Regions from separate parts of the Peribacillus sp. FSL K6-1552 genome, predicted to be linked through region 1. Evidence: riboswitches for the same ligand, from Rfam matches in the RefSeq annotation. Region 1 holds a riboswitch; the other holds the start of a gene.
The links. A riboswitch is a leader RNA that binds a small molecule or an ion and turns the genes downstream of it on or off. The one in region 1 is predicted to bind thiamine pyrophosphate.

Region 1 (12,652 bases):
AAACGGGGTCGACCATAAGCCCGTTATTGAACGATTAAAAGGAATTTTTGGCATCCAGTCTTTAAGTCCTGCGATTAAAATTGAACGTGATTTAGAAGTGATGAAAACGGCTGCGTTATATTATCTTAATCATACTCTTGAAGAAGTGGGCACGTTTAAAATCACGACAAAACGAGCAGATAAAGACTTTCCATACAATACCGATGAAATTAACCGGGCACTTGGCGGCCATTTGCTTCGCAACACAGAAGATTTAAAGGTGGATGTAAAAAATCCCGATTTGAATCTGCTTGTTGAAGTAAGACGTGAAGCAGTGTATTTAACGGGTGAGATCATTCAGGGAGCTGGTGGTCTTCCATTTGGTTCAAGCGGAAAGGCAATGCTGATGCTTTCAGGAGGGATTGATAGCCCTGTTGCCGGATTCCTATCTATGAAACGTGGATTGGATGTAGAAGCCATCCATTTTTACAGCCCTCCTTTCACAAGTGAGCGTTCACGTCAAAAGGTAATTGACTTGGCCGGCAAGCTTGCTGAGATAAATGGCAGCATGAAAGTGCATATCGTTCCGTTTACGGAAATTCAGCTGTTAATTCAAAAACAGATTCCAGAGAACTATTCTATGACGACAACTCGTCGTTTAATGATGCGAGTAGCCGATCAAATCCGTGAAAAAGAAGAAGCAATGGCACTGATCACCGGTGAAAGCCTTGGACAGGTAGCGAGTCAGACGATGAGCAGCATGTATGCCATCAATGAGGTGACGAATACACCAATTCTACGTCCGTTGATTACAATGGATAAAACGGAAATCATCAAAATTGCCAGAGAGCTCGATACCTTTGAAATATCCAATCTTCCATACGAAGATTGTTGCACGGTCTTTACGCCAGCAAGCCCTAAAACAAAACCGAAACGTGAAAAAGTCAATTACTATGAAAGCTTCGTTGACTTCGAATCGTTAATTGCAAAAGCGGTGTCGGACACAGAAGTATTGACGGTTACACCGGGGCAGACATTCGATAAAGAAGAAGCAATGGAAGATTTATTTTAATATCCTAGAATTACCAATAAATAAGTACGAATGAAGCCATGTGTTTTAACACACTCTATAATCACAAGGAGGTGAAAAACACATGGCAAACAACAACAGCTCAAACGAATTATTGGTACCTGGAGTAGAACAAGCTCTAGAACAAATGAAATACGAAATCGCTTCAGAATTCGGCGTACAACTTGGTGCCGACACAACATCTCGCGCTAACGGTTCAGTTGGTGGAGAAATCACAAAACGCCTTGTTCAAATGGCTGAACAACAATTAGGCGGAGGATACAAACGATAATTTAATAAATATGGCTACAGAGAGCGGGTTCTTAACCCGCTCTCTTTATTTATTTGTAAAAATACATAGATATATTAGAGAAGTATCTTGTATAATGAGTAGGTACTAAGAGTTCATAATTGGAGGGGAAGCAAATGAAACGTGAAGATTTATTAGCTCCGGAACATTACAACTTAGTGAGTGAAATGGAACATTTTGCAAAAAATCCAGAAAAAGTTGCTGTACTTTGGGAAAGCGAATCCGGAGACAAAAAACAACTTACATATGAGAACTTAATAAAAAGTGCAAATAAAATCGGGAATGCCTTCCAGAAAAAGGGGCTTGGGAAAGGTGATACGGTCCTTATCATCATCCCGCGTTTAGTAGAAGCTTATCAAGTGTATTTAGCCGCTTTGAAAATCGGCATGATTGTCATTCCTTGTTCTGAAATGCTCCGCGCGAAGGATTTGGAGTTTCGAATCAATCACGGTGATGTAAAAGGAATTGTTAGTTATCATGAATACACTCATGAATTTGATGAAGTAAAGGGAGCGGAAAATCTTCTTAAATTCTCAATCGGAAAACAAATGGAGAATTGGCTTGATTTGAATGAGCTTGCTGACGCGGAATCTGATCAGCTGCCTATGGCAGCTACAAAGAGTGAGGATATGGCCTTCTTATCGTATACTTCCGGAACAACAGGAAATCCCAAAGGAGTCGTCCACACACATGGATGGGCGTATGCCCATCTGAAAACGTCTGCAGCAAACTGGCTGGGCATTAGTGAAGGAGATGTGGTTTGGGCAACGGCTGGACCTGGGTGGCAAAAATGGATTTGGAGTCCGTTTTTGGCGGTTCTTGGCACAGGAGCAACTGGCCTTGCTTATCACGGAAAGTTTGAAGCGAAAAAATATCTACAGTTGCTGCAGGACTACAAAGTGAATGCGCTATGCTGTACACCAACAGAATACCGTCTGATGGCCAAGGTGGATAACCTTGACGACTATAATCTATCCGATCTTCATAGTGCTGTATCAGCGGGGGAACCTTTAAACCAAAAAGTGTTTGAGGTTTTTAAAAATCATTTTCATATCGAAGTCCGCGATGGATATGGACAAACTGAAAACACACTGTTGGTAGGTGTAACAAAAGGCATGGAAATTAAACTGGGCTCAATGGGCAAACCAACTCCGGGCAACCATGTAGAAATCATTGATGATACCGGTAAGCCTTGTCCTCCTGGTGTGGTAGGGGATATTGCAGTGCATGTAAATACACCTGCTCTCTTTAAAGAATATTTTAAAGATCCAGAGCGAACAGCAAAGCAATTCCGTGGTGACTACTATATAACTGGCGATCAAGCGAAAATGGATGAAGAAGGCTATTTCTGGTTTGAAGGTCGTTCTGACGATATCATCATCAGCTCTGGATACACCATTGGACCATTTGAAGTAGAAGATGCACTCGTTAAACATCCATATGTGAAAGAATGTGCTGTTATAGCCAGTCCTGATGAAATACGCGGAAATGTGGTTAAAGCGTACATCGTGTTAATAGACGAAATAGATCCGAACAGCCCAGACTTAATCAAGACACTGCAAAAGCATGTAAAAGAATTGACAGCGCCGTATAAATACCCAAGGAAGATTGAATTTTTAGAAGAACTTCCTAAAACGACCTCCGGCAAAATCAAACGAGTAGATTTAAGGAAAAGAGAAGAGACACTTCTTAATAAATAAATCAAAATCATTACCGTCAGCCCTCCGGCTGGCGTTTTTTTAAATAACAGAGGATTTTTCAAAATCAAAAATATGGGAATTCATGAAATGAGATGTTACACTTACTGCATATTACGAAACATTTAATAAGGAGTGTAAAACGGTGATGGGAACGTTATGGTTCAATGGGTCGATTTATACGATGATAAAAGAAGAAGATCAAGTGGAGGCAGTCTTCACTGACAATGGTGTGATCGTTGATACCGGCAGGCTTGCCTATATAAAAGAAAAATATGCTGACAATATTTCCAGGGAAATCGACTTAAAAGGACAAACTATGCTACCGGGATTAGTAGATAGTCATCTTCATTTGGTCGGGCATGGTGAACGACTGCTCCGTTTAGACCTTTCTTTGATGAATAGCCGGGAGTCCATCATGAGTTCCGTAAAGAAAAAGTGCGAAATAACACCGGCTGGAAAGTGGATTGTTGCTGAGGGCTGGAATGAAAATGAATGGCCTAGTTCTGAATTGATTCTACGAGATGAACTAGATGCCATATCTACAGAGCATCCAATCGTATTAAAACGGGTATGTCGTCATGCCCTGGTCGTTAATTCTCGTGCCCTTTTAGAAGCAGGGATTACAGAAGAAATAGAAGAACCGTCAGGAGGAGTAATCTGCCGTTATCCCGATGGACGTCTAAATGGTTTGTTTAAAGAAAATCAGGCCCAGAACCTTGTGTTAGACCGTCTTCCCGGCATTGACCAGGGCTATATCGAAAACGCGCTTACAGAGGCCATACAAGACGCATATAAGCTTGGTTTGACTGGTGGGCATACAGAGGATCTTTTTTACTACAATGGCTTCATGCCGACTTATCAGGCGTTTAAATCGGTCATTGAGGGCCGAAACATGACCTTTCGTGCCAATTTGCTCGTTCATCACCAAGCATTTGAAGAGATGCTGGCATCCGGTGGGCGGTATCAAGGAGGCACCCGATATATTAAATTCGATAGTATGAAGATATTTACCGATGGCTCATTAGGAGGACGTACGGCCCTGTTGAGTGAGCCTTATGAAGATCAAAAGGATACGAATGGTGTGGCTATTTTCACTGAAAAGGAACTGCAGGAATTGGTGCAAAAAGCAAGGCAGGCTGATATGCCGATTGCTGTTCATGCCATTGGTGATCTCGCATTTGATTATGTCCTGAATGCGATTGAAGCTTTTCCACCTAAAAAGGGTCTTCGGGACCGGCTTATACATGCACAGATTGTTCGCCCAGAACTCTTGGAGCGTGCCGCAAAACTACCGGTCATCTTTGATATTCAACCAGGTTTCGTACCGTCCGATTTTCCATGGGTCGAAGAAAAGGTTTCAGCAAAATTATTGGAATCCTCTTATGCCTGGAAAACGTATTTGAAGCTGGGGATCATTTGTGCGGGAGGGTCAGATGCACCGATTGAACCATTAAATCCAATTTTGGGGATTCATGCAGCTGTTACAAGGAAAAAGATTAACAGTGATGATGAAACAGTGTACGGCATGGATGAAAGGCTTTCTGTTTATGACGCTTTCGCGCTTTATACAAAAGGCAGTGCGGCTGCGATTGGTCTTGAAAACCGGCGTGGTCAGATCATTAAGGGATACGACGCCGATTTTACCGTGTTTAACCGGGATGTCTTAGCTATAGAGCCAGATGATCTTCTGAAAGTTGAAGCGGTCATGACGGTCATTGACGACCGAATAATGTATGATAAAAAATAACAGTTGCAAAACATGAAATAGGTAAGCAAAATATTAATAGGATTTCGATAAAGGAATGTAATTAGAAAGAAGGCAGGTTATGAAAATAAATGAACAAAAAGAAGGGGCGATATATGCCGCCCTTTCTTATTTAATGTGGGGAGTCGTACCAATTTACTGGAAGTTCCTTCAGGGAGTTGGTGCAATAGAGATTTTAGCTCAGCGGGTGTTATGGTCTTTCGTCTTCATGCTTGTTTTATTGATGTTTATGAAAAAATGGGGAGCATTTCTTGATTATGTCAAAAACATAATGGGAAATCCCAAATTATTCGCGGCATTGCTTACGGCATCACTGCTTGTTACAGCTAATTGGGGAGTGTTCATCTGGGCTGTTAATTCGGGCCGGATTCTCGACACGAGCCTCGGCTATTATATCAATCCGCTAGTCAGTGTTTTGTTGGGAGTAATAGTCTTAAAGGAAAAATTGAGCGGGGCACAGATTGTGTCGTTCCTGCTCGCAGGAATCGGTGTATTGATACTTGGTATTCATTTCGGTACGATCCCCTGGGTCTCTCTAGTTTTAGCCATGACATTTGGGTTATACGGTCTGGCAAAAAAAATGATAAAGGCAGAATCAGCAATCGGACTGACACTCGAAACGATGATGGTAACCCCTCTTGCTCTAGGTTACTTGATATATTTGATGTTCCAATCCGAATCACAATTTTTAACCTCAGGGAGCACAAGCTTGCTGTTAGTTGGCGGTGGGATTGCCACGGCTCTACCGCTATTATATTTTGCAAAAGGGGCAGAAAAGATACCGTTATCGATGCTTGGCATTTTTCAGTATATTGCTCCAACCTTAACCTTGTTAATCGGGGTATTTGTCTATCATGAAAGTTTTACAAAAGCACATCTTTTAGCCTTTTTATTCATTTGGTCTGCCTTGGTGGTTTATACGCTTTCCATTACAAAATGGGGGAAGGCAGGGACACGTAGGTTTAAAGAAAAAAGAAACTTTGGTGCATAAAAAGAAAAAACGCTTGAGGAAATCCATTTCCCAAGCGTTTTTTTTATAGTGATACACGTCACCCTGAAAAAAATTGTTAGTGAGTGTCGAGTTTCACAAGCTATTAAAATAAACTAAAAGAGATTTTAAATCTATATCTTTAATAAGAGAAACTGTTAATCCTACGCTAGAAAGGTTTTCGAGCCTATTTCAGAAACAATTATATTGGATAGGCAGTCATGAAGTGACACGGGGTTATTACGGGGGATATTTGGCTTGAATTGACTATAGTGGGAACTATTTATGCTTATAATATGCTTTGTTAGGAACGCTGAAATGATGGCATTCCACTTTCTATTGCTATTTAATTCATCGATGATTCCTTGCTGATTGGTAATCCCAATCCCATGGCCATAAAAGAGGTTTTCTCCAAGGAATATCGCATTTTCCCCTTGCCATTCTGGAGTGCTCGGGTCGTAATCTGGGTTTTTGAAGTAAACACAGTCGCCTGGTACATAATCTTTCCCTTCATGAAATCGAAGAATCAAATTCTGCGGATAGTGCCAGTCATATAGAGTAAGGCCTGAAAAAAGACGGTCAAAATTCTTAGGACCAACCGTATCTAAAACAGCTTTTAAAAAAACAATGACTATCGCTGTCCCGCATTCGAAAGCGTAAAGACTTCCGTTTATGAAAATATCCTCAAGTGCCAGATGGGGGGGGACCCTTGGCTTAAGCTCAAATGCTCCATCTTTTGTAAGTCGCCAATATTGTTCATTGCATACAGAATCCTCGAGTATTGTAAATTCAGGATTACTCTTATCTAACGAAACAGCAGCTTTATTGACTTGCAGCCTCATCTCTATATCGAATTTAAGATCTTCCATTGTCTTATATACAAAAATATTCGGATATCTCCACATTAATTGGAGAATTTCTAATGCTTTTTCAGATATTATACCTGGTTGGATTTGACTGACATCTATCCATTTTTGATTAATCTTTATCATAATCATATCCACCTCTTGGTCACAAAATTAAATGATTAATTCAAGTGGTTCAAGAACTATTACAGTGTAATAATTATTATATGAGTTGCTGAACAATACTGATCAAATTTTATTCCTATTACTGAGGATGATCAGAATGGCCAATCGTTAGAAGAAGCAAATTAGTATTCCCTTTTCTGTATGAATTGATATAATGAGAGAGAAAAGTTCATATGTGCAAGAAATGTAGGGGAGCCGGTATTGCTGGCTGAGATTGCGTCCTTAAGATGCTGACTCTTTGAACCTGATCTGGATGATGCCAGCGGAGGGAACATATTATGACTGACTTTCTGTTTTGTATGTTAACGTCCGAATTCATCCTCGGGCGTTTTTGTTTTTTAATCTATTATTTGGATGGGGACTGGCACCCAATAAAGTTTCGGCATATGGACCTTATATAATGTGTAGGAGGAAAAATAGTGAATAAATTATTGCCACTGTTAACTTTGTTATTCCTTTTAGCTGGATGTGGTGCTGGCGGCACTACTGAAAAGGAAGAAGCAGGTAAAAATGAAGACAATAAAGAATTAAAAAAGGTTTCGGTTGTTCTCGATTGGACACCGAATACAAACCATACAGGATTGTATGTAGCGAAGGAAAAAGGGTATTTTAAAGAACAAGGCCTGGATGTAGAAATTATCATGCCAGGTGAGGCAGGAGCTGATAAGCTTGTGGCTTCAGGGAAATCAGAATTTGGCGTGAGCTACCAGGAGGGCATTACACAGGCTCGCGTGCAAGGCGTGCCGATTGTTTCGTTAGCGGCTGTCATCCAGCATAATACCTCAGGATTCGCTTCTCCTGTGGCTAAAAATATTAAAACGCCTAAGGATTTTGAAGGGAAAACGTATGGTGGCTGGGGGTCTCCAGTTGAAAAGGCTATCATCGAATCTCTCATGACAAAAGACAATGCGGATGTAAATAAAGTGGAAATAGTAAATACAGGCGACTCGGATTTTTTCACTTCAGTGAAAAGAGATATTGATTTCGCTTGGATTTATTATGGATGGACAGGTATTGAGGCTGAATTGCGAAATGAAAAGCTGAATATGGTTTACTTAACTGATTACTCAGATAAGCTCGATTACTATACGCCTGTTTTGACCACAAATGAAAAGATGATTAAAGAGGATCCAGATACTGTTAAAGCGTTCGTAGAGGCAACTTCGAAAGGGTACCAGTTTGCGATTAAGAATCCTGATGATGCAGCAGACATTTTAATCAAGGCTGCACCAGATCTAGATAAAAAGCTAGTGAAGAAAAGCCAGAAGTGGCTTGCATCTAAGTATCAGGATGATGCTCCTAGATGGGGTGAACAAAAGCTTGAAATTTGGAAGAATTATAGTGAGTGGATGACTGAAAATAATCTTCTTGAAGGTGATTTCGATCCTGAGAAAGCATTTACCAATGAATTTTTACCACAATAGGAGGAACTACAATGGCAAACTCATTAATTAGTATACAAATTATTCCTAAAGGGGAAAATGTCATCCCCTTAGTCGATGAAGCGATCAAAATCATCGATGAATCAGGTGTCAAGTACGAGGTGCACCCGCTTGAAACAACAATGGAAGGTGAGCTTTCTGTGCTTCTGGCCGTTATAGAAAAAATGAATGTAAGAATGATTGAAATAGGTTCGCCGAATGTCATTTCCCAAGTGAAAATATTGTACCAGCCTAGCGGAATCACGATGGATACGTTAACGGAGAAATATCGGCCATGAGCGGAAGAAAGATTTGGAAGAAGGGGGCTCCCTTCTTTCTTTTATTATTGTTGCTAATAGTGTGGGAGTTAGCAACAGGCTTATTAAAGGTTGAAAAATGGCTACTTCCTGCTCCATCAGCCATTTTTATCGAGGGAATAGAGTCGTTTCATAGCCTTTTTGGACACCTTATATCAACTACTAACCTTGCATTATCTGGTTTTTTTATTGGAAGCTGTATTGGCTTAGTAATTGCTGCTCTCTTACACCTTTTTCCTGGTGTAAAAGATGCGGTTTATCCGCTTCTCATTCTATCACAAAATATTCCTATCATCGTTTTGGCGCCGCTTCTAGTCATCTGGTTTGGCTTTGGTATGCTGCCGAAGCTGATTGTGATTTCTCTCGTATGTTTTTTCCCTCTCGCTGTTGCTTCATTGGACGGTTTTCGCCAGACTCCTTATGAACTTAAGCATTATTTCAAGATGATGGGAGCAGGGAAAATGCAACTATTTTGGAAGCTAGAACTTCCTCACTCGATTCCGTTCATTTTCTCCGGACTGAAAATTTCGGCCACTTACAGTGTAATGGGGGCGGTTATTTCGGAGTGGCTTGGGGCTAAATCGGGGATAGGTGTTTATATGACGCTCGCATCTTCTTCATTTAGGACAGATCGGGTGTTTGTTGCCATTTTTATCATTATGGGACTGAGTCTTCTCTTTTTTGGAATCATTACCATACTTGAAAAATACTTTGTTTCATGGAAGAGAAAGGAGGGTGAAAAGGATGAAGCTGCAAATTAAAGATGTCTCCTATTCTTTTGATGGTAAACAGAATATTTTAGATAATATAAATTTCTATGTGGATGATGGAGAGTTTGTAACCATCCTTGGGCCATCTGGCAGTGGTAAAAGTACATTGTTTCACCTAATCGGGGGCATTTTGAAGCCGCATCATGGCATCATTTCACTGGACAGTAAAAAAATAAATGGCTTAAAGGGTCATATAAGCTATATGCCTCAGCAGCCATCCCTTTTACCTTGGAGAACGGTATTAGAAAATGTTTTGCTAGGAAGCGAACTTTCGGGTGTTAAAGATAAAGAAATGGCAAAAGCTCTATTGATGAAAGCCGGATTAGAAGAGTACGAGAAAGCATATCCACACGAATTATCTGGCGGCATGAAGCAAAGAGCTGCGTTTATTCGAAGTATTTTAAGTCCACAGGAATTGATGTGCCTGGACGAACCCTTTTCTGCCTTGGATGAACTGACAAGATTGCAAATGCAAAAATGGCTGATGTCTGTTTGGGAAGAAAATCGGAGGTCGGTGCTTTTTGTTACGCATAGCATTGATGAAGCGGTTTTCCTTTCCGATAGAATATACGTGTTATCAGCAAAACCAGCAACTGTCATCAAAGAAGTTGTAGTTCCATTTCCAAGGCCAAGAAGTGAGGAACAGCTTCTTAGTGATGAATTTTTCAATTTGAAGAGAGAATTATATGCCGCACTAAAGCCAACTTTTACTACTTAAGTTAGGAGGCAATATAAAATGAAAATCATCGACAGCCATATCCATTTGGATAGGTATGATGAAAGTAAGCAGAAGCAGATTCTCACTGATATGGAAAAGGCACAAGTGGAATCCTTGCTATCTGTTTCCATGAATTTGACCTCGTCCATAAAAAATTATCAGCTTTCCATCAAAGATTCACGTATTAAGCCTGCCTTTGGTTTTCATCCTGAGCAGTCCATCCCAAGTGAAGAAGAAGTGAATGATTTATTGAGTTGGATGCGGGAACATAGGCACAATATGTTTGCTGTAGGTGAGGTAGGGCTGCCATATTACTTAAGGCAAGAAAATCCCAGTATAGATACGTCAGAGTACATAGAGATACTTGATAGGTTCCTTGCTTTTGCGAAAGAGTTTGAAAAACCAGTTATTCTTCATGCGGTCTATGATGATGCGCCTGTTGTTTGCGACCTATTAGAGAAAAATCAAATTACAAAGGCCCATTTTCATTGGTTTAAAGGGGATATCCAGACAGTAGAAAGAATGGTCAAAAACGGGTACCACATTTCCATCACACCTGATGTTTGTTACGAAGAAGAAATACAGGAGTTAGTTTCGGTTTATCCGCTTAAGCAGATGATGCTTGAAACGGATGGCCCATGGCCGTTTGAAGGGGTTTTCAAAGAGGAATGGACCCATCCGGGCATGATGCATGACAGTGCACGTCAAATTGCTTCAATTAAAAACTTACCAATTGAGATTGTATATCAAACCCTTTATCAAAATACCAAAGATTTTTATCATATATAAAAAGGTACCAGATATTATATCTGGTACCTTTTTAGGAAGTTTTATAAAAAAGTCCGTTTTACTTTTTCCCAAAAGGAGTTGTCTTTCAGCTTAACGGTTTTGATGACTTTACCGCTTAATCGGACCTTAACCTTTTCGACATAACTAATGCTCAAGGCTTCATTGTCCAAGCCAATGATTGGATAGCTTGGCCCGTTTTGTTCAAGGTGAACAGTCAATGTTTTATCGCCGCTTAGGATGAATGAAGAACCCAAGGTCCGATAGGTATTGTTATTGATTGAAGCGAGCTCGCTTACCTGAAAGCATGGGAGAAGCGGGTCCACAACGGCCCCATTGACCGATTTATTATAGGCTGTGCTTCCGGTCGGTGTCGCTATAATGATTCCGTCCCCACGGAAGGTTTCAAAATGGATTTGATCAATGAAAATATCCATGATGAACGTTTTGATGATAGAAGTGCGGATACTGAGTTCGTTGAGGGCATAAAAGGAAGGTTGGTCATCTAGTTGAATATCAATAGTTGGGTATTTGCGCACCTCGATTTGCTCTCTAGTCATGGCATCAATCATTTTGTTTGTATCTTCTAGGTGGAAATCACAATACATATTCAAATTTCCTGTGGTGGAAACGCCAGCATATAAACAATCTTCTCTGAATCCGGTTTTACGGACTGCCTGCAAAAAGGTGCCGTCATCACCAATACTTACGATAATGTTGGCTTTTGTGAAGTCTTGGACGATTTCATACGAATATTGCTTTGCCAACTCCGTTAGACGTTCGACCTTGTTCAGCATCTCTGCATTTGAAGCGTGGAAAAAATAAATATTCTTTCGAGTGTTCATCATGATCCCCCTAGTATGCATAGTGATGAAAGGGCTTTCTTTTTTCTGTATAAGGGAAAGCCGATATTACAAAGTGTACCTTCTCATTTCCAATTAGAGGATTATTTGCTACAATTTTATATGTCTTAGTTTATCATGGATTGAAACATTTTTGTATGCAGTTCGTATGGTAAGAAGGATATATATATTTAAGGGGGAACACAGATGAATGGAAAGCGTTGGGCAGCACTTGGAATCGCAGCCGTTTTATTTTTTGTCTCTATTGTTGTAGGGACGGCAACGACTGTATTTACAGCTGATACGGAAAATATTATTGATGAATTATTTGCTTCCGACAGCGAGTTTTACGAAGAAGTTATAGAAGGCGAAGATTTCTCAAATGTTATTGCGGTATTTGATGTAGAAGGTACAATCCAAGATACTGGAGAAGCTTCATTACTTAGTTCAGCAACATATAATCACAGAGCCTTCATGGATAAGTTGAAAATGGCTGAAGAAAATGACGATATTAAAGGAATTATCTTGCGTGTAAATTCTCCTGGCGGCGGTGTTGTGGAAAGTGCTGAGATTTATGATAAGATCCTTGATATTAAAAAGGTGAAAAAACCAGTTTATGTTTCTATGGGTTCAATGGCAGCTTCTGGCGGATATTATATTTCTGCTCCAGCTGATAAGATTTATGCTAGCCCAGAAACAATGACGGGTTCACTTGGAGTCATTATGCATGGGTATAATTACGAGAAACTAGCTAAAAAGTATGGAGTTGAGTTTGAAACAATCAAAAGCGGTCCACACAAAGATATTATGAGTCCGTCTCGGGAAATGACTGATGAAGAACGCGAAATCCTCCAAAATATGATTGATAATTCTTATGATCAATTTGTTAAAATCATTGCCGACGGGCGCGGTATGACAGAGAAGGAAGTACGTAAAATTGCTGATGGCCGGATTTA
Region 2 (12,652 bases), 3.6 Mb from region 1:
AAGATGGTAGATTCAAAGGGACGTACCAAAAATGTACTTATACAATCGTTCAGCAAAGAAAGTCTGTTGAAGGTTCATGACATGAATCCAAAGTTACCACTGGTTCAACTTTTCTCTTATAAGAATCAGGCAACTATTTCTGATAAAGAATTAGAATCTATTAAGGAATATGCCATTGGAGTTGGTCCGAACTTCACTAAGATAGATGGACAATACGTGAAAATGGTCAGAAATCATGGTCTTCAATTTCATCCGTATACAGTAAATGAAAGAGCTGATATGAAAAAAGCTTTAGAATGGGGAGCAACGGGATTGTTTACAAATTACCCTGATGTATTTAATGAGGTAATAAAAGAGTATAAAAAAGAAAAATACAATAAGATCATGAGTAAATGAAGAATAGATTGAGAAGATTTATATAAGCTTATTAGGAATCATCAACTAAATAAAGGTATCCATAAGTAAGCTTCGATTCTTCGGGGCTTTTTTTTGTATCTCGTTTTTTAGAATTTAAACCTAATCCGAAACTTCAGAAGAAGGATGATATTATCGTACGTGTGACATCTACGGCAATTTGCGCGTCAGATCTTCATAGTATTATGATATAGAGAAGTATAATAGGAGCTTTAAAAAAAGAAAGGCCGATAAATGATCTTGAATAAGATTGTTTGATAAGAAAATGATGCAATTTATTATATAATAATATTGATAAAGGGAGGTAGGTCTGATGGTATATAATTCGGCAGCTGAACTGTGTGAAGGGTTTGAGGCAGTATATCAGCCTATTCAAGTTCAGTTAACGATTGAGATTGTTGATAAGAGATTAGGGCCTGTAAAGGCTGAAGCAGAGATTGCCATCAAGCCTGTTGAGTCAAAGGGGTTTTTAGAGGTGTTGGTGGAGGATCTGGAATCGGAGCATATTTTTGCTGATGAAAATGGCAGCATATACGGAAGCTTTGGAATTGATCAGAGCATCCAAATTTATGATGAAGTTCTAGACATTATTCCGTTCGATGATCTAATCGGAAAAGAAAATTGGAAAGTGACTGTCGATTCATTTATTGCGGAAGAAAAGCTAAAAGGACAGCTGGAAAAGGTACTGAATAATTACCAATTTAGTGATATGAGCGGTAAATATAAATTTAGAAAAATATGTACGATTACGGAACTCCAATTTTTGAAGTGAAAAAAATAGAGAAGGTAAAAGCCTTCTCTATTTTCATTATTATTCTTGGATCATTTTAAATCCGTTCTGGTTAGCTTTTCTTCGTATTCGGCCTCATCTAACCCTATTCACTCCTTATTCTCGTCCTTTAACTAAGAGCTTCTTCGAATTATGTTTAAATCAGACAAAAGTAAGTTCGGCATTGGTTAAAAACATATTCCCATCAAATATCTATTATTAAAAAATCCACTTTTTTGAATGCGATGGTAAGTATGCATGAAATCGCATCAGATTGTGAAATATGGTTCTATATTTTTCATCATTTGTTAGATATATTGAATTAAAGGGTACTAAAAAAGCACAGGAGTTAGCTCCTGTGCAACGAAATTATTTATAAACCTTACTTGGGATTTTTACGGCAGGATGGCCAGCAGCATAAGGAGCCACTTCATATTCTTGGAATACGAGATAGATCCCCCCGTTTGTATAATAGAACTGTGAATCCTTATTGACGGGAACATCGCTCTGTTTTTTTACATAAAAACTATCTCTTTTCCTCATGTAGTCATAAGCATATTTCTGCACCTTCGTATATTTCACTTTGGATGTGAGGATTTCACTGATTTTCACCTGTTTACCGGAAGATTCTTTGAAATTATAGGATGTTGTGTATCCCATTCCATGAGCTCCACCGCTATAGTAGTAATCGTCAATAAGAATGCTTAGCTTTCCATCTTGGTTGAATTTCACTTTATACGAAATACTGTAACTATACTGACAAGAGTATGGGGATTCTTTGCACCATTCCTCATTTTTATCTTTTTCCCTATCCTTTTTGGCTTGTAGATAAGAGGAATAGGCGTCCTTGGCATGCTTAGTTAACACCAGATTAATTTTATCCTGAGCTGCTTTACTTTTTAGTCCTGATACTTGCGGATACGACAAGTCACTGATATTTTTATATTTTTTCTTGGTTATCTTCACATTGCTGAATTTTAAATATTTTGTAGATACATAGGCTTTTTTTCCATTGTACCGAATTTCCGACCAGCCGGATTTTGTTTTCGAATAAACGGTTACGGCTTTCCCTTTCTCCAACGATCCTACTTTTTTATAGCTGGTGCTGGGGCCACTTCTAACAGTTAAAGGGGAACCCTTCGTATTTACCGTGGCATTTTCTGTAGTGGCTGCTGAGACTGAGTCGATTTTTATCAGTAAAAAAGAGATGCATGTAAAAGTTAATGCGACAGCAAGGACAATCTTAGTGAAATTCTTGAATAGCATTCAATTACCACCTTTGTATAATTTTTACATTATCTATTATATAAGTAGGTGGATTAATTAGAAAGTGAATTTTTTATTTCAAAAGTTAAAGAGGAGAAAAAAATGAAAATTGGTTTAGTACGACACTTTAAGGTGGCACATGAATTCCCAACTGGAAAATATGTGACGGCGGATGATATGAATCAATGGTTTAAGGATTATGATGTAGCAGATATTATTTATGGGACAACTTTATTGGACGATGAGGAATGGAAGAGATGTTATTGCAGCGATATGTCGAGAGCAGTGAAGACGGCTGAGCATATCTATCCTGGTGAGGTTAATCAGATGGAGGAACTTCGGGAAATACCATCTCCACCTCTTAACGGGAATGTGAAGCTGCCATTCATACTTTGGGCCATTTGGATTCGCTGTTGCTCGGTAGTTAACAAGCAGACGAGAGCGGAGATTAAGATTGCTGAGAAACGGATCAATAAAGTATTGGACGAGCTTCTCGCAAAAGGAGAGCAGGATGTGTTGATTGTGAGTCATGCTGCTCTCATGGTATATATGAGGAAAGAGCTGATCCGACGGGGATTCGCAGGTCCAAAGTTTAAGATTGCTAGTAATGGAAAGTTGTATGTGTTCGAAAGAAAATAAGGAAAAACTCGCATGTGAACTTTTTTAAGTTTTCATGAGCAAATAGGGTAAGCCTTTTGATATTTCAAAGAAAGATGAAGGCATTTTACCGATAGTTATTCTTTTTCTAATGGTTGTGGTTTATTATTGTAATAGTGTAATTTTTTCGAATTCAATGGTAGGGAAAAGAGGGTGAGCATTTTGGTAAAGGCAGTTTTTTTTGATTTAGATGATACGTTACTTTGGGATCAGAAGAGTGTGAAAGAGGCTTTTATAGCGACTTGCGAATTGGCTATGGCGAAATATGATTTGAATGTTGACGAGTTTGAGGAAGCAGTACGGAAAGAAGCACGTGAGCTTTATTCTTCTTATGATACATATGAATTTACGCAAATGATCGGTATCAACCCGTTTGAAGGACTTTGGGGTAATTTTCGAGATGATCATGATGAATTCCGTAAGATGGCCGAGATTGTACCAGCTTATCGGAAAGAGGCATGGACAAGAGGCTTGAATGCATTAGGGATAGATGACCCGGCATTTGGTCTTGAGCTAGCAGAACGTTTCCCTGCTGAGAGACGGAAAAAACCATTTATTTATGAAGAAACATTCCAGGTGTTAGATGAGTTAAAAGGGAAGTACAAATTGTTATTGCTGACGAATGGTTCGCCTGAGCTTCAAAATACGAAGCTTGAGATCACGCCTGAGTTAGTTCCTTATTTCGATCAAATCGTTATTTCCGGCGCGTTTGGACGTGGGAAACCGGATGCTTCTATTTTCGAGCATGCATTAGAAATCATGGAGCTTGATAAGGATGAAGTATTAATGGTCGGCGACAATTTAATGACGGATATCCTTGGTGCATCACGTGCAGGCATTAAATCGGTTTGGATAAACCGTCATGATAAGGAACGGAATGAAGTTATCCCTAATTATGAAATCATGCATTTAGAGGAGCTTTTTCCTATCCTTGAGAGTCTAAATAAATAACGGATATATCCCCTTCAAGTAGTAAGTTCCAAAAGACTTAACTTGGAGGGGATTTTATTTAATTCAAAACATGGCATTAAAATAATAGGTCTTTGAATTTATTTACAAACCAAAATGGATGGTATATAGTTACCTTGTAATAATTAATATTATTCAGACTAGGGGTGTCCAATAAAAGTTGGGCTGAGAGAGAAGCGTGTTAAAGCTTCTTAACCCTCAGGACCTGATCTGGTTCATACCAGCGTGGGGAAGTTAGAATCTACTATTCAATGACATTTAATTTGGTCATTTCTGTAGTCATACTAACTTTAGCCGGGTCTTAAATATGAGACCTGGCTTTTTCGTGCGAAAATGGATTGGATTTTGTCCTTTTTAATCTAACTTAAAAAGGAGAAATGAAATCATGAGTAATTCAGTAAATGACATGAACGTTTCAATTATGTCCAATTTTGCAGGAAGTAAAAAAGTTTATGTAGAGGGGTCTAGACCTGATATAAAAGTTCCTATGCGTGAAATTAAACTAAGTCCCACAACAGGAGCATTTGGTGAAGAGGAAAATTTACCTCTACGCGTTTATGATACTAGCGGTTTCTATACGGATTCTGAGTATTCTATTGATATTCGTAAAGGTCTTGACCCTATTAGACGCAACTGGGTTCTTGAACGGGAAGACGTTGAAGAGTATGTGGGGCGTGAAATAAAACCCGAAGATAATGGTTATAAAAAAGTTGAGTCTCATTCCAAAGCAGAAGTTTTTCCGGGATTGATACGAAATCCTTTGCGTGCAAAGAAGGGGAGAAACATAACCCAACTCCATTATGCTCGTAAAGGTATCATTACCCCAGAAATGGAGTTTATTTCGATTAGAGAAAGTGTTTCCGCTGAGTTTGTACGAGATGAAGTAGCTAGCGGGCGGGCCATTATACCGGCTAATATTAACCATCCTGAAAGTGAGCCGATGATTATCGGACGTAATTTTCATGTGAAAATAAATGCGAATATTGGGAATTCAGCGGTTAGTTCATCCATCGAAAATGAAGTAGAAAAAATGACTTGGGCCACTCGCTGGGGAGCCGATAACATCATGGATCTCTCTACCGGAAAAAATATACACACAACCCGTGAATGGATTATTAGAAATTCGCCTGTACCTGTTGGAACAGTACCGATTTATCAAGCGCTTGAAAAAGTAGATGGAGTCGCTGAAAATTTAACATGGGAGGTTTTTCGGGATACTTTAATTGAGCAGGCTGAGCAAGGTGTTGATTACTTTACCATACATGCTGGTGTGCTTCTGCGATATATCCCATTAACAGCAAAGCGGATGACGGGAATTGTTTCCCGGGGGGGATCTATTATGGCTCAATGGTGTCTGGCTCATCATGAAGAAAGCTTCCTCTATACCCATTTTGAAGAAATCTGTGAAATCATGAAAGCATATGATGTATCTTTCTCATTAGGAGATGGGCTTCGTCCGGGATCTATTGCAGATGCAAACGATGAAGCGCAATTTGCGGAATTGGAAACATTGGGTGAACTAACAAAGATTGCTTGGAAACATGATGTACAAGTTATGGTTGAGGGACCCGGTCACGTTCCAATGCATTTGATTAAAGAAAATATGGATAAGCAATTGGAAGTCTGTCAAGAAGCCCCATTCTATACACTGGGACCCCTGACAACTGATATAGCTCCTGGCTACGATCATATTACTTCTGCGATTGGGGCTGCCATGATTGGCTGGTTTGGAACTGCGATGCTTTGTTATGTGACACCGAAAGAGCACCTTGGACTTCCAAATAAAGAGGATGTTCGAATAGGGGTTATTACGTATAAAATTGCAGCCCATGCTGCTGACCTAGCAAAAGGCCATCCTAATGCTCAAAAACGAGATGATGCCCTTTCAAAAGCAAGGTTCGAATTTCGTTGGAGAGATCAGTTTAATCTATCGCTCGATCCAGAAAGAGCCGTTGAATATCATGATGAAACTCTACCTGCTGAGGGTGCCAAAACAGCTCACTTTTGTTCAATGTGCGGTCCTAAATTCTGCAGCATGAGAATCTCACAAGATATTCGTGATTTAGCTAAAGAAAAAGGGCTTGGTTTTGAGTCTGTAATCGATGAAGGCCTGAAAGAAAAAGCGAATGAATTTAGAAACACAGACGGAAAAATCTATCAATAATGTGGACGAAAAGGAGAATTCGATGAATCGAGTAATCCAGATTAAAGTTGAAATGAAACAGTTGGAAAATCAGCTGGATCAGCTAAAAAAAGAGCTGAGTATTTTTCGGGAAAATTGTAATCATGAATTTGTGAAAAATGATTATATACAAGAATGCACAAAGTGCCACTTAATTGAGAGTCTGCAATGGTAGAGATTTTTGGATCCTGGGTATTCTAGTAAGAAGAAAATCAGCAAATTTAAAGAGCTACTTTAATGTTCCTTAAGATTATTAAGTATGAAGGGGAAGAGGGACTAACAATCCTTTTTCCTTATTTTTCGTATGCACCGAATTAGATTTTGAATTCCCAAAGATACCCAAGATATTCCCTCTTCCTTTTACAAGTATAAGTTACCTCAGGTACTTTCCTTTATCCTAGTATGTCCTTCATTTCTTAGTAATAATGTTAGTCAAAAAAAACAATACAATTATTATGAAGAGCGTGGCTTATTAGTTTTCATGGAAGAGTTTATATTGAATAATCCTGTTGGGTTTTAACATACTAAACTTGTTCGCATCATTGATAAAACGAGGAGGGAAATAAAATGCAAAACCAAAATCAACAAGGTCAAGTACACCAGAACATGCAAACGGGTGCTATTCCCCCACAAATGAATCACGGTGGTCATGAAGTATTTGATGTACATGAAGTGTTGTCGGGAACGATTGGTACTTTAAACACTTATATGCTTTTGCGTCAGCATGTACAGGATCAAGAATTACTGGACATTCTGGATCGTCAATATCAGTTCATCCAAGATGAATATAACCTTTCATTAGAGTGCTTTCAATCTGGCCAAGACCCATCCAAACGAACACAGAGCTACAAAATGAATCAAGGGAACGATTTTATATATGGATTGACACCAACTCAGCCAAAGAAACCTTTGCAATCCATATCGGAAATTACGGATGAATGCATTTCAGGCTTGATGCTTGGGGCAGTGAAGTCTGCTGCTTCTTTAAAAGCAATGTCTGCACTTGAAATTACAAACCCAGTTGTGCGTCGCGTATTTGCAGATTCTATTCCGAACTGCATTGAAATGGCATATGAGATTTCGATATATCAGAACAAACATCATTACTACCAAGTTCCACAGCTTGCACAGCAGGATATGCAACAAATGTTGAATTCATATTCACCTGCACAAGGAAACAACAACGTAAGCCATTAATTAAAAAACTAACAAATTTATTCCGACCAGTTAGATAACTATAGCAATTTATTAAGGGATAGGACTAAGCACCGTAAGTCCTATCCCTTCAATAATTTTAACCAGTGTTGTTTCCTTATTATTGTTTCATCTGATTTATTTCCTGAACACAATTTTGGACAAGAGTTACAGCCTGGTTTATAGTTGCTCCTCCTCCAAATGCTGCCGTCACTCCGATTTCTTCCAGGATTTCTTGTTCTGAACATCCTTAATCAAGGCATATCCGTAAAAACACCGATTCAGCTTTACAATCGTGAAGAGAGTTTCTGTAGTATTATTAGCTTGAAATTCCAAATTCCATTCAGCGCCATCCCTAATAATCTTTCATCAAAAATTAGTATGAACTAAACAAGAAATGATTAATCAAAAACGATGGAGTTATTGAGAATGAATAGCCCGTTAGATCACGTGTAGATGTACTAATACATATACATAAGGATATTCTGTTGCATCGCCACATACAGCTCATTTGTATAGAGCATCCATAGACCGCAAGGCACTCCAGAATAGTTGAAGACTAAAATATGGACAAAGTATAATGAAATATGTAAAGAGTTAAGATACCTTTTTGCAGAGTCTAACTTAAGGGGGGAAATCGTAATGAATGAACTGAACGCATTATTCCGAAAAAGAATAGGGCTGCTGGAACATGAAAAAGTGACTTTTGAAAAATTAGATGAAATTCTTGAAAAGACAGCGAAAACAATTCCCTTTGAAAACTTATCCATCATGGCATCTCATCTTAGTGACATCAACAAAGAAAATATCATGAACAAAGTTCTCGTGAGAAACGAGGGGGGACTTTGTTATGAATTGAATACGGCGCTTTATTTTTTCCTAGTGGAAAATGACTTTGACGTTTTCTTAGTTCGCGGCGTAATTTACACTCAAGGGTGGATGACCATAGGTAGAACCCATGTCGCCATTCTATTAAATCATGAAGGTCAAACTTATTTAGTCGATACGGGATTTGGAGGGAATTTGCCTTTAAAACCAGTACCGTTTAACGGAGAAACCGTTATTTCTCAAAATGGTGAATTTCGAATTAAAAAGGAATGTAACGAACATGGAGATTATATTTTTGAATTAAAGCTGAAACATAAAGATCCCGATTGGAAAATTGGATATGCTTTCGATTCTTCAAAGACCGTAGAAAATGTTGTGGAACTGAATGAGATTCAAACTATCATCAGGGAAAACCCAAAATCACCTTTTAACAAATATCCTTTAATCACTCGACTTACAAATAGCGGGAACATCACTTTAACCGATACATCCTTTACGCAGTGGGACGACGGGAAAGTGACAAAAGAAGAAATAGATAGCACACGATTCAAAGAGATAATGAAACAGTATTTTGATAGATAAGAGATAACGAAAGAAAGTTGCCCTCCCTCAGGCTGTCGAGAAACCTTTGACAGCCTCTTTTTATGTTACTTAACTTAGACATTGAATTTGTTAGGGTGCTTGAATGCGGAAACCATTAGTGTACGACCTTGAAGGAAGGAGACAATCTGATTTTGTTATCCTCATTAAATGCAGGACAATCACCCTTCCTTGTCGAACTAAGTACAAGAGAAGAGGCTGATGAAAATGAGTAATGCAAAATACAAATTTTATTATGTGAATGGGGAAACAGAGGAGTTAGAGACGAATGAACCCTATACTGATGAAGCCAATAGTATTCTGAATCTGCAATTAATTCAAAATGCGACATGGTTACAAGCAGGTGGGAAGCATATCAACTTAGCTAATGTAATTAGTATCGAATTTGCAGGAGACCAAGATAAACGTAAATTAGAGCAAATTAAGTTTAGGCCTAATAAATAAAGCACCCAATACGGGTGTTTTTTTTTATCATTTGTTATAGTTTTAATTGAATAGGTGAAAAGGGAGAGATTCAAAATGGAGAAGAAAAATCGATTAGTTTTTACTAGATCAAACGCTGGTACTAAACGGAAATTCGATGAGGCTATTACAATTCTGGAATATAGCGTAATGCTTGTTGAACTCTTCGACTTAAAAGAATTTAATAATGTTATTGCCGGGCAGTTAAGGCTAATTCTATGTGAGAACAAATATACACGAATAAAGAGGGAAAAAGTCACCATTGATAACTCCTTAATAAAGAAAATCAATCCTAACCCGAAATTGTATCCCGTTAAAGATTTCATTGAAATAAGCAAAGAAGGCAATACAGAAATACCCGAAGAACTTTTCGATTACACTAAGCCGAGGATTGATTTAAATATTTGGCGAAATCAAGTAATCTATAAAAGTAGTTTAGGGGGCATTCTCCAGGAAATTACAATCTTAGATTTTATTAAGGAGTCTGCTCAAAAGAGTGGTGGTGCTCACGTGGAATCAAGTCTTCCTGAAAAGTCTTTTATGGTGGACGAGCATGCCGAAAGTATTTTAAGGTGTATAGCAAGAGGATTATTTAGGTCTATTGGTAGAGATTTTGAAGAACATTCTTCTATGAACCTTACACATATAATAAAGAAAATTGAACAATCAAAAGCCTCCGAGTAGTTTCTTTATTGTAAAAAAAGGGGGGGATTTACCCTTACTTCATGACAAGACAATCACGTTGCCTGAAGATTGAGTAAAAAGCATTTAGGGGAAGATATAACAGAAGAGGCATTCTGAGTAAAGGTAAGTTCTTTATGTAATGAGTAGAAGAATTTATCCAATTAAGTCTTCAATTGTAGCAGGTTAGGATAACAATAAAAGACGATTTTTCCACCTAGAGTTGGAAAAGTCGTCTTTTTATTTGTTTATAGGTCAGGAGATAAACCGGAATAAACCCACTAAATGAAAAAAACAGTATGAAAGGCTCTATTTTTTTGTCCTGAGCGTACTCCACAATTTCTGCATATTTAATTGGTACGATGTATTCAAATGTTAAAGGAGGATTTATTACATGCTGAAAAAAAGAATAAAAATGCCCATCATTTTATCATTATGTGCAGCCCTTTTCTTAGTACTGGGTGCATGCTCCAACACTAATGATGAAAGCAAAGAAAATAAGGAAGACAAGGATCATAGTAATATGGACATGAACCATTCTAGTTCAGGTGATTTTCCTAAAGGTTTAAAAGTAGCTGAAAGTCCAACCTATGAAGTCGGAAGTCAAGCGATTATAGAATCAGATCACATGGAAAGTATGAAGGGTGCGAAAGCAACAATTGTTGGTGCCTATGATACTACCGCTTATGCTATTTCGTATACTCCTTCAAATGGTGGAGACAAAGTGGAAAATCATAAATGGGTTATTCACGAAGAGCTTAAAGATGCTGGCGAGAAAACGTTAGAACCTGGAGCAGAGGTTACAGTAGATGCATCCCATATGGAGGGGATGGATGGTGCAACCGCTGAAATTGATTTTGCCGAAGAAACGACTGTGTATATGGTTGATTTCACTCCGACTAATGGTGGAGAAGAAGTTAAAAACCATAAATGGGTAACAGAAAGTGAATTAACATCAGCTGAATAATGTTGAAACAAATGAAAAAAATTTTACGTTCAAATCAAAGGTTAGCCAGTTCTTACTGGTTAACCTTTTTTATCATTTCCCGCCGGAAGACTCCCTCCTCAAGCGTGTGAAGGGCGAGAGCCCAACGATAAGGGGGAGATGAATGGCGGTTTGGCATAAGCCAAAGTAATCTTTTGACAAACATACGTTCGGTTATTAATTATAACTATAAGGGGGTGAAACCAATGGTCGTAAACAAAGCTTATAAATTTCGAATCTATCCAACTAAAGAACAACTAGTTCTAATCAATAAAACGATCGGCTGCTCCCGTTTTGTCTATAACTTCTTTTTAGGCAAACAAAAGGAGAAAGATGCCTACTGGTATATCTGTGAAGAAATGAAGCAGAACGGCCAATTACCCTCTAATGAATGGAAAGGTTCTTTTCTGAATAAATACGCAACAATCAAAGAACTTCCAGCTTTAAAGAAAGAGTATTCTTTCCTGAAAGAAGTAGACAGTATTGCCTTACAGAAATCGGTGGAAAATTTAGCAGATTCCTATAGTCGATATTATAAAAAGCAAAACAAGTCACCACGCTTCAAATCGAAAAAGAATCCTATCCAGTCCTATACGACTAAACATACGAATGGGAATATTGGAATTGTTGGAAACAAAATCAAATTGCCAAAACTCGGTCTAGTTCGTTTTGCTAAAAGCCGCGAAGTCGAAGGGCGAATCATCAATGCCACAATCAGGCGGAACCCTTCGGGTAAATATTTCATTTCCGTTTTAGCCGAAACCAATGTACAAGTACTTCCTAAAACGAATCGTTCGTGCGGTGTAGATGTTGGTTTGAAGAACTTTGCTATTCTTTCAGATGGTACGGTCTATCAAAACCCAAAATTCTTCCGGACGGTCGAAAAGAAATTGGCCAAAGCACAACGGATTCTTTCAAGGCGACAAGAAATAGCCTTGAATCAAAATAAACCATTGGCTGAAGCCAAAAACTATCAAAAACAAAAACGAAAAGTGGCTATCCTACACGAAAAAATTTCAAATGCCCGAATGGATTACTTACATAAAGTTTCTACCGAAATCATCAAAAACCACGATGTTATTGGAATGGAAGACTTGCAAGTGTCGAATATGATGAAAAATCACAAACTAGCTAAAGCTATTAGTGAAGTATCTTGGTACCAATTCAAAAAAATGTTGGAATACAAAGCAAAATGGTATGGTAAACAAATCGTGACCGTATCTAAAACGTTTGCTTCTAGCCAATTGTGTTCTAGCTGCGGTTACCAAAATAAAGACGTTAAACATCTGAATCTTCGTGAATGGGATTGTCCTTTTTGTTCTACTCACCACGATCGAGATATTAACGCAGGACTCAATCTAATGAATGAAGCCATAAGGCTTCTAACCGTAGGAACTACGGGAGTAGCCTAATTAAAAATTGGCCGATAGGCTAATGTTCTTAGGAATCCCCCACTTCAATCAGACCGTAAGGTCGATAAGTGGTGGGTAGTTCAAACTTTTCTAGACTGTTTATGATTTCACTCACACTTATTAGTCGACAAAGTGCTTGTTATGCTTTTGAGCCATTTTTTATTATATTTTTCCTTTCAGAATTTTTATTGTGAAGATCTAAGAAATAAAAGTTAAAGTTCATTTGTTTTTGT

Region 2: linked by a shared signal. The riboswitch ahead of thiC (phosphomethylpyrimidine synthase ThiC) and the one ahead of NST21_RS21120 (ABC transporter substrate-binding protein) in region 1 are both predicted to bind thiamine pyrophosphate.

The regions. Positions count from the first base shown of each region.
Region 1 is NZ_JBBOST010000001.1:4,380,054-4,392,705, reverse strand. It holds gene thiI (tRNA uracil 4-sulfurtransferase ThiI) at 1-1,051, shown strand, start outside; gene NST21_RS21145 (alpha/beta-type small acid-soluble spore protein) at 1,134-1,340, shown strand; gene mbcS (acyl-CoA synthetase MbcS) at 1,475-3,058, shown strand; gene NST21_RS21135 (amidohydrolase) at 3,204-4,805, shown strand; gene rarD (EamA family transporter RarD) at 4,885-5,814, shown strand; gene NST21_RS21125 (protein-glutamine gamma-glutamyltransferase) at 5,976-6,803, opposite strand; TPP riboswitch at 7,021-7,130, shown strand; gene NST21_RS21120 (ABC transporter substrate-binding protein) at 7,262-8,266, shown strand; gene NST21_RS21115 (thiamine-binding protein) at 8,278-8,562, shown strand; gene NST21_RS21110 (ABC transporter permease) at 8,559-9,341, shown strand; gene NST21_RS21105 (ABC transporter ATP-binding protein) at 9,325-10,068, shown strand; gene NST21_RS21100 (TatD family hydrolase) at 10,087-10,857, shown strand; gene NST21_RS21095 (NAD kinase) at 10,899-11,699, opposite strand; gene sppA (signal peptide peptidase SppA) at 11,904-12,652, shown strand, end outside.
Region 2 is NZ_JBBOST010000001.1:801,840-814,491, forward strand. It holds gene NST21_RS03840 (glycerophosphodiester phosphodiesterase) at 1-396, shown strand, start outside; gene NST21_RS03845 (hypothetical protein) at 728-1,186, shown strand; gene NST21_RS03850 (PdaC/SigV domain-containing protein) at 1,553-2,449, opposite strand; gene NST21_RS03855 (histidine phosphatase family protein) at 2,552-3,088, shown strand; gene NST21_RS03860 (HAD family hydrolase) at 3,269-4,057, shown strand; TPP riboswitch at 4,208-4,324, shown strand; gene thiC (phosphomethylpyrimidine synthase ThiC) at 4,458-6,239, shown strand; gene NST21_RS03870 (hypothetical protein) at 6,262-6,432, shown strand; gene NST21_RS03875 (spore coat protein) at 6,825-7,454, shown strand; partial or broken gene NST21_RS03880 (carboxymuconolactone decarboxylase family protein) at 7,573-7,701, opposite strand; gene NST21_RS03885 (arylamine N-acetyltransferase family protein) at 8,094-8,861, shown strand; gene NST21_RS03890 (hypothetical protein) at 9,087-9,323, shown strand; gene NST21_RS03895 (hypothetical protein) at 9,399-10,025, shown strand; gene NST21_RS03900 (YdhK family protein) at 10,417-10,989, shown strand; gene tnpB (IS200/IS605 family element RNA-guided endonuclease TnpB) at 11,214-12,419, shown strand.